2 regions of the Bradyrhizobium sp. CCGUVB1N3 genome follow, and region 1 is predicted to be linked to the other one. Evidence: predicted binding sites of a transcription regulator. Region 1 holds the regulator's gene; the other holds the start of a gene.
The links. Region 1 encodes PhoB, which activates phosphate uptake and scavenging genes when phosphate is short. Its sites were predicted from a motif close to TGTCATNNANCTGTCAT; they were not measured.
Positions count from the first base shown of each region.

Region 1 (3,865 bases):
CGAACCAGTTCTTCAGCCTCAGCCTGAACAAGACGATGGCGAACCTGCCGGTCACCATCAACAATTTCGTGCAGAGCCCCTACGCCTACTGGAAGCAACTGGCCTGGAGCGGGGCGCTTCTGATCACCCTGACCGTGCTTGCCCTGAACATTGGCGCGCGCATTCTTGGCGCCGAGAGGACTGCAAAATGAGCGATCTGTCCGTTTCCGTAAGTTCCACCGGGCGTCAGGCGTCGCCGACACTGCCCGAGGCTCCGGCCAAGGTGACGGTGCGCAACCTCAACTTCTATTACGGCGAGCACCACGCGCTGAAGAACATCAACCTGACGCTCGGCACCAACCGTGTCACGGCGTTCATCGGCCCGTCCGGCTGCGGCAAGTCGACCCTGCTGCGCATCTTCAACCGGATGTACGACCTCTATCCGGGCCAGCGCGCCACCGGTCAGCTCATGCTCGACCAGACCAACATCCTCGACCCCAGGCTCGACCTCAACCTGCTGCGGGCCCGGGTCGGGATGGTGTTCCAGAAGCCGACGCCGTTCCCGATGACGATCTACGAGAACATCGCCTTCGGCATCCGCCTCTATGAGAAGATCTCGAAGTCCGAGATGGACGACCGGGTCGAGAAGGCGCTGCGCGGCGGCGCGCTGTGGAACGAGGTCAAGGACAAGCTCAACGCGTCGGGCCTGTCGCTTTCCGGCGGCCAGCAGCAGCGCCTCTGCATCGCCCGCACCGTGGCGGTGCGTCCCGAGGTGATCCTGTTCGACGAGCCCTGCTCGGCGCTCGATCCGATCTCGACCGCCAAGGTCGAGGAGCTGATCCAGGAGCTCGCCGAGGACTACACGATCGCGATCGTCACCCATAACATGCAGCAGGCGGCGCGCGTCTCCGACAAGACCGCCTTCATGTATCTCGGCGAGCTGATCGAGTTCGACGAGACCAGCAAGATCTTCACGTCGCCCAGCGACCGGCGCACACAGGACTACATCACCGGCCGCTTCGGCTGAGGAGACAGGAAATGGCTTCTGAACATACCGCAAAGGCCTTCGACACCGACCTCCAGGAGCTCACGCGGCTCGTCGCGGAGATGGGCGGCCTTGCCGAGCGCATGATCGTCGATTCCGTCGATGCGCTGATCCGCCGTGACGTCGCGCTCGGCCAGCGCGTGGTGGCAACCGACGCCGAAATCGACGCGCTCCAGAAAAAGATCGAGGAGCGCGCCGTGCTCACGATCGCACGTCGCCAGCCGATGGCGGTCGACCTGCGCGAAATCGTCGGCGCCATGCGCGTTGCGACCGATCTGGAGCGGATCGGCGACCTCGCCAAGAACATGGGCAAGCGCGTTGCCGCGCTCGAGACCGATTTCCATCCGCTCAAGCTGTTCCGCGGCCTGGAGCACATGACCGACCTCGTGCAGCAGCAGGTCAAGTCGGTGCTGGACGCCTATGCCGCGCATGACCTGCCGGCGGCGATGATGGTCTGGAAAGGCGACGAGGAGGTCGACGCGATCTGTACCTCGCTGTTCCGCGAGCTCCTCACCTACATGATGGAGGATCCGCGCAACATCTCGTTCTGCATCCATTTGATGTTCTGCGCCAAGAACATCGAGCGGATCGGCGATCATGCGACCAATATCGCCGAGACCGTCTTCTACATGATCGAAGGTCAGGCCATCGCGGACAAGCGTCCGAAGGGCGACATGACGACCTTCGCCACGACCGTGCCGAACACTTAAGGAGCGACGACGCCATGGGCGCACGCATTTTGGTTGTTGAGGACGAGGAAGCGCTGACCGAGCTGTTGCGCTACAACCTCGAAGGCGACGGCTACGATGTCGAGACGGTGATGCGCGGCGACGACGCCGACACCCGCCTCAAGGAGCACATCCCCGACCTGATCGTGCTCGACTGGATGCTGCCGGGCCTGTCCGGCATCGAGCTGTGCCGCAGGCTTCGCGCAAGGCCCGAGACCAAGGGGTTGCCGATCATCATGCTCACGGCGCGCGGTGAGGAGAGCGAGCGGGTGCGCGGGCTTGCCACCGGCGCCGACGACTACATCGTCAAGCCGTTCTCGGTGCCCGAGTTGCTCGCGCGCGTGAAAGGCCTGCTCAGGCGTGCGAGCCCCGAGCGGCTTGCGACCATACTTGCCTACGGCGACATCGAGCTGGATCGTGAAAAACGCCGCGTCGCGCGCTCCGGACGGCCGATCGACCTTGGCCCGACCGAATATCGCCTCTTGGAGTTCTTCCTGGAGCATCCGGGCCGCGTGTTCTCGCGCGAGCAGCTGCTCGACAGCGTCTGGGGCCGCGACATCTATATCGACGAGCGCACCGTCGATGTCCACATCGGCCGCCTGCGCAAGCTGCTCAATCTCGGCCGCGAGCAGGATCCGATCCGCACCGTCCGCGGCGCCGGCTACGCGCTGGATGATCGGTTTGCGAAGGCGGAGCAGACGTAAAAAAGCGCGCCGGATGGCGCGCTGACGTCTCTCGATCAAACGTCCCGGCCTTGCGCCGGGACGTTGTCGTTTGTGGCCGAACTCAGCGCGTGCCGGGCTTGGCCGGAGCGCGGCGGCGGTCGGCGGCCGGTTGGTAGGCGACGCGCGAATGCTGCGCGCAGTAGGGCAGGCCCGAGAGCGACTTGCCGCCGCAGAAGAAGAAATCCGGGCTCGAGGGATCGCCGACCGGCCAATGGCAGGTCGCTTCGTTGAGCTCGAGCAGCGACAGGCGCTGGCTCATCGGAACGACGTTGTCATAGGTGATCGGATCGGGCTCGACCTCGACCTCGAAGGCCTGGGCGAGGGCGGTGTTGCCGCGCGAGATCGGGCGGCTCACCCGCATCATGTGCTGCGCCGGGCGCGCCTTGCGCGGCCGCGGAGCCGCCGAGGACGGGGTCTTGGCGCGGCCGGACAGGCCCAGCCGGTGCACCTTGCCGATTACGGCGTTGCGCGTCACATTTCCGAGCTCGGCAGCGATCTGGCTGGCCGAAAGCCCGGCTTCCCAGAGCTTTTTCAATTGCTCGACGCGATCGTCGGACCAGGTCAAAACCGTCATTGCACCCTTCCCCTCGCCGCGCGCCTGCCAATCCTTGGGGCCGCGTGGCGATGTCTAAGCCTCGAAAAACCCGTGCTGCCAGAATCCCTTAAGGCTCGCCGGGCGCGAAAACGCACCTGAACGTTACGCCGGTACATGAGGACTAAGAGGATCAGAACTGCTGCACGAGATGTCGTATCTGACGGGGGAAACGCTACAATATGGCGTGACTCCCGCGCAAGAGTCTGCGGCCCAGCGTCCACATGTTCCGTCGCTAAAAGAACTCAAAATTGCCACCGCAAGACTACGGGCCGCGCGGCTTGCAGGGGCCTTCTGGCGGCATTGACAGCGGTTTTTCCAGGCATAAAATAGTGACACGTGCCGCCCTTAAAAGGCGGCACGTTTCGTTTTCCGGGCAGGTCAATGATGCGCTGCGCAACGCAGCCTCAGCCGGCCCCAACATCCAAGTGACCGCCATGACCAAGAGCGCCGCGACGCATCTGCTTCCCGTTTTCGCCAGGGCCGAGCTCGGCTTCGAGCGCGGCGAAGGCTGCTGGCTGGTCTCAACCAATGGCGAGCGCTATCTCGATTTCACCTCGGGCGTCGCCGTGAATGCGCTCGGTCACGCACATCCGCATCTGGTCAAGGCTCTGCAGGAGCAGGCGACGAAGCTCTGGCACATGTCGAACCTGTTCCAGAGCCCGGATGGCGAGAAGCTCGCAGTCAGGCTCTGCAACGAGAGCTTTGCGGACTTCGTGTTCTTCTGCAATTCCGGCGCCGAGGCGATGGAATGCGTGATCAAGGTGGTGCGCCGCTATCACGCCTCCAAGGGCCA
Region 1 covers NZ_JANADR010000001.1:6,806,272-6,810,136, forward strand. Annotated here, with positions in the region: gene pstA (phosphate ABC transporter permease PstA) at 1-191, shown strand, start outside; gene pstB (phosphate ABC transporter ATP-binding protein PstB) at 188-1,006, shown strand; gene phoU (phosphate signaling complex protein PhoU) at 1,018-1,734, shown strand; gene phoB (phosphate regulon transcriptional regulator PhoB) at 1,749-2,456, shown strand; gene NLM33_RS32395 (GcrA family cell cycle regulator) at 2,539-3,051, opposite strand; gene NLM33_RS32400 (aspartate aminotransferase family protein) at 3,507-3,865, shown strand, end outside.

Region 2 (3,865 bases), 2.6 Mb from region 1:
GCCGCGTGAGAGTATCAGGCGACGAAGCGCGGCTGTTCCCGTCCACCTGCGTGCGGCAGCACGGCGCCGACGGCCCGGATGCTGTCGATAAAGGCGCGGGCTGACGCCTCCCAGGTATGATTGGCGGCAAATTCGACGCAGGCCTGCCTGGAAATGTCGAGTGCGGCGAGGCAGGCGCTGCGCAGATCCTCATCCAGCTCCCCGACCGGCGCATCGCCGATCACGTCCCGCGGCCCCTTCACCGGGAACGCTGCCACCGGCAGGCCGCTCGCCAGCGCCTCGAGGAGCACGAGGCCAAACGTGTCGGTCCGGCTCGGAAACACGAACACATCGGCGGCCGCATAGATTTCGGCCAGCGCCTCGCCGTGCCTTTCCCCTAAGAAGATCGCCTGCGGATAGGCCTGCTCCAGGCCGGCGCGCGCCGGGCCGTCGCCGACGATCACCTTGGTGCCGGGCAGATCGAGGTCGAGGAACGCTTCGAGATTCTTCTCCACCGCGACGCGGCCGACGCAGAGGAACACCGGCGCGGGGAAGCAGAGATCGATGGCGCGGGGATAGAACAGCTTGTTGTCGACGCCGCGCGGCCACAGCACGACATTGTCGAAGCCGCGCTCGCTGAGCTCACGTGCCAGCGCCGGGGTCGCGGCCATCACGGCGCGGCTGGGCGCGTGGAAGCGGCGCAGCGCCCGCCAGATCAGCGAGCCCGGAACCGGCACCCTGGCGCGAACGTATTCGGGGAAGCGGGTGTGGAAGCTCGTCGTGAACGGCAGCTTGCGCTGCCGGCAATAGCGGCGAACCATGAGGCCGATCGGCCCTTCGGTCGCGATGTGGATGCTGTCGGGGCGCGCCTCCTCGATCAGCTTTGCGATCCTCGCCGGCCGCGGCATCGCGAGCCGCACGTCGCGATAGCTCGGCATCGCGAAGGTGCGGAACGATTGCGGGGTGAGGAAGCTGAACTCGACGTCCAGCGCCTTCGCGGCGTCAGCGAGCTTGGTCAGCGTCCGAACCACACCGTTGACTTGCGGGTGCCAGGCGTCGGTCGCGACCAGGATGCGCATCACGCGGCTCTTGCGGCCACCGGCACGACCGGCGCGGCCTTTTGCTGTTGATCGGCCCAGGTGATGATCTCGAAATGACCGTCGTCATGTTCGACAAGCGCCGTGCAGCTCTCCACCCAGTCGCCGCAATTCATGTAGCGGATGCCGTTCTCGTCACGGATCACGGCATAGTGGATGTGGCCGCAGATCACCCCGTCGGCATCGTGACGCCGTGCTTCGGCGGCAAGCGCCTGCTCGAACGCGCCGATATAGTTGACGGCGTTCTTGACCTTCAGCTTCGCCCATTGCGACAGCGACCAATAGGGTACGCCGAAAGCGCGACGGAAGAAGTTGACGAGCCGGTTCACCTGGATCGCGAAATCGTAGGCCTTGTCGCCGAGATGGGCGAGCCAGCGCGCGTTCTGCACCACGAGGTCGAAGATGTCGCCGTGGATCACGAGGTAACGCTTGCCGTCCGCGCCGGTGTGGACGGTGTTTTCGACCACGTCGATGCCGCCGAAATGCGTGCCGTAATAGTTCCGCAGAAACTCGTCGTGATTGCCGGGGATGTAGATGACCTTGGCGCCCTTGCGCGCCTTGCGCAGCAGCTTCTGGACAAGATCGTTATGCGATTGCGGCCAGTACCAGCCCGATTTCAGCGCCCAGCCATCGACGATGTCGCCGACGAGATAGATCGTGTCGGCATCGTGGTAGCGCAGGAAGTCCAGGAGGAGATCGGCTTGCGAACCGCGGGCTCCGAGATGAACGTCGGAGATGAACAAGGTCCGGAAGCGCCGTTCGGGACTCTCGTCACTCATATCGTAACTTCCCATGCATCAGCCTGTAACAATGTCCCGTGACAGGGGGATGACCGATTGAACCTGTGAGGCACCCTCAGATACGAATCAAATTTTGCCTCGCCCTCTCCCGCGGATATCAGCCGCATGCGACAATCAGGCGACACGGCGCCGCAGAGGCCTCCGCAAAACTCCGGGACCCCATAGGTTTATTGGTTAACGCCAGCAGGCCGCCGCCATCGCGGCCAAGGTCAATAGAACTTGTGGAGATGATGGATCGGCCCGTGGCCGTGACCGACGCTGAAGCGGTCGGCAGCGGCAATCGCCCCGCTGATCCAGGCCTTGGCATTGCGCACGGCCTGCTCGAGCGGCTCGCCCTTGGCGAGCCCCGCTGCGACCGCCGAGGATAGCGAGCAGCCGGTGCCGTGCGTGTTCTGCGTGGCGACCCGCGGCGCGGCGAGTGCGATCGCTCCCTCCACCGTGACGAGATAGTCGGTGCTCTCGGCGCCCTGCCCGTGCCCGCCCTTGATCAGTACGGCGCGAGCGCCGAGCGCGAGCAGGCGACGCCCCTGGCTCTCGATCCCGGCCTCGCTCACCGCCACCTTCTCGTCGAGCAGCGCGGCTGCCTCGGGCAGGTTCGGCGTGATCACCGATGCGAGCGGAATGAGCTTTTTGCAGAGCGCTTCGACGGCTTCTGCCGCCAGCAGCCGGTCGCCGGAGGTCGCGACCATCACGGGATCGAGCACGACATGCCGCGGCGACCATCGCGTCAGGCTGGAGGCGATCGCATCGATGCTCGCGACCTGCGCCACCATGCCGATCTTGACCGCGCCGACATCGAGATCGGAGAACACCGCATCGATCTGCGCGGTCACGAACGCGGCGGGCACCGCGTGAATGCCGGTCACGCCTTTCGTGTTTTGCGCGGTCAGCGCCGTGATCGCCGAGGCGCCATAGACGCCGAGCGCGGCAAAGGTCTTCAGGTCGGCCTGAATGCCGGCGCCGCCGCTCGAATCGGAGCCGGCGATGGTGAGCGCTGTGGGCGTCGTCATGGCACGGTTTTTTGCTGGATCTGGGCCATGATCTGTCCTAGCGCGGAGGTCCGCGGGCAGCAAGCTGGCTTGCGCCCGCCCGCAGCAAGTCCGCTTGCTAAAGTCGGCCGATTTTGGCCTATTAGCCGCCAAATCAAGTCTTCGGAGCAACCGCGATGGTTCCTTTCTTCGTCCAGATCAAATGCAAGCTCGGCCAGTCCTACACGGTCGCCAACGCGCTCGCCGAAGCCGAGATCGCCTCCGAGATCTATTCCACGGCCGGCCACTACGACCTCCTGGTGAAGTTCTACGTCGACAAGGACACCGACATCGGCCACTTCATCAACGAGAAGGTGCAGATCCTGCCGGGCATCCAGGACACCCTCACGATCATCACCTTCAAGGCGTTTGGTGGCCGTTAGCCGCCCTCCTTCCGCTTCGGCGGCGGCTTGGGTCCCTCGACCGGCGGCAGCGATTTCAGATATTCGGCCATCGCGGCGCGGTCCTCGGGCGTGAGCTGCGCGAGATTCTTGATCACCGGCCGCATCGCGCCGGAGGCGCTGTCGCCCTCCGGCATGTCGCCGGTCTCGAGGAAGTCGGCGATGTCCTTCTCGCTCCAGTCGCCGATGCCCTTTTGCGTGATGTTCGGCACCCAGCCCTCGCCGTCCGGGCTGGGCCCACCGGCAAAGCGTTGCGACGTGATGAGCCCGCCGAGCAGATTGCGCGAGCTGTGGCACTCGGCGCAGTGGCCAAAACCGTTCACGAGATAGGCGCCGCGATTCCATTGCGGCGAACGCGCGGCATCGGCCACGAACGGCGTGCCGTCCATGAACAGAAATTTCCAGACGCCGACATTGCGACGGATGTTGAACGGAAACGGCAAATCGTGATCGCGCACCCTGCCCGGCACGGCCGGCAGCGTCTTCAGATAGGCGAAGAGATCGCGGACATCGTCCACCTTCGCATGCGCGTAGGAGGTGTAGGGAAAGGCCGGAAAGTA
Region 2 covers NZ_JANADR010000001.1:9,363,789-9,367,653, reverse strand. Annotated here, with positions in the region: gene NLM33_RS44190 (glycosyltransferase family 1 protein) at 15-1,058, opposite strand; gene NLM33_RS44185 (UDP-2,3-diacylglucosamine diphosphatase) at 1,058-1,870, opposite strand; gene thiD (bifunctional hydroxymethylpyrimidine kinase/phosphomethylpyrimidine kinase) at 2,086-2,886, opposite strand; gene NLM33_RS44175 (Lrp/AsnC ligand binding domain-containing protein) at 3,042-3,287, shown strand; gene NLM33_RS44170 (cytochrome c) at 3,284-3,865, opposite strand, start outside.
Region 2: the regulator PhoB is predicted to act here: its motif matches at 1,894-1,910, upstream of NLM33_RS44185 (UDP-2,3-diacylglucosamine diphosphatase).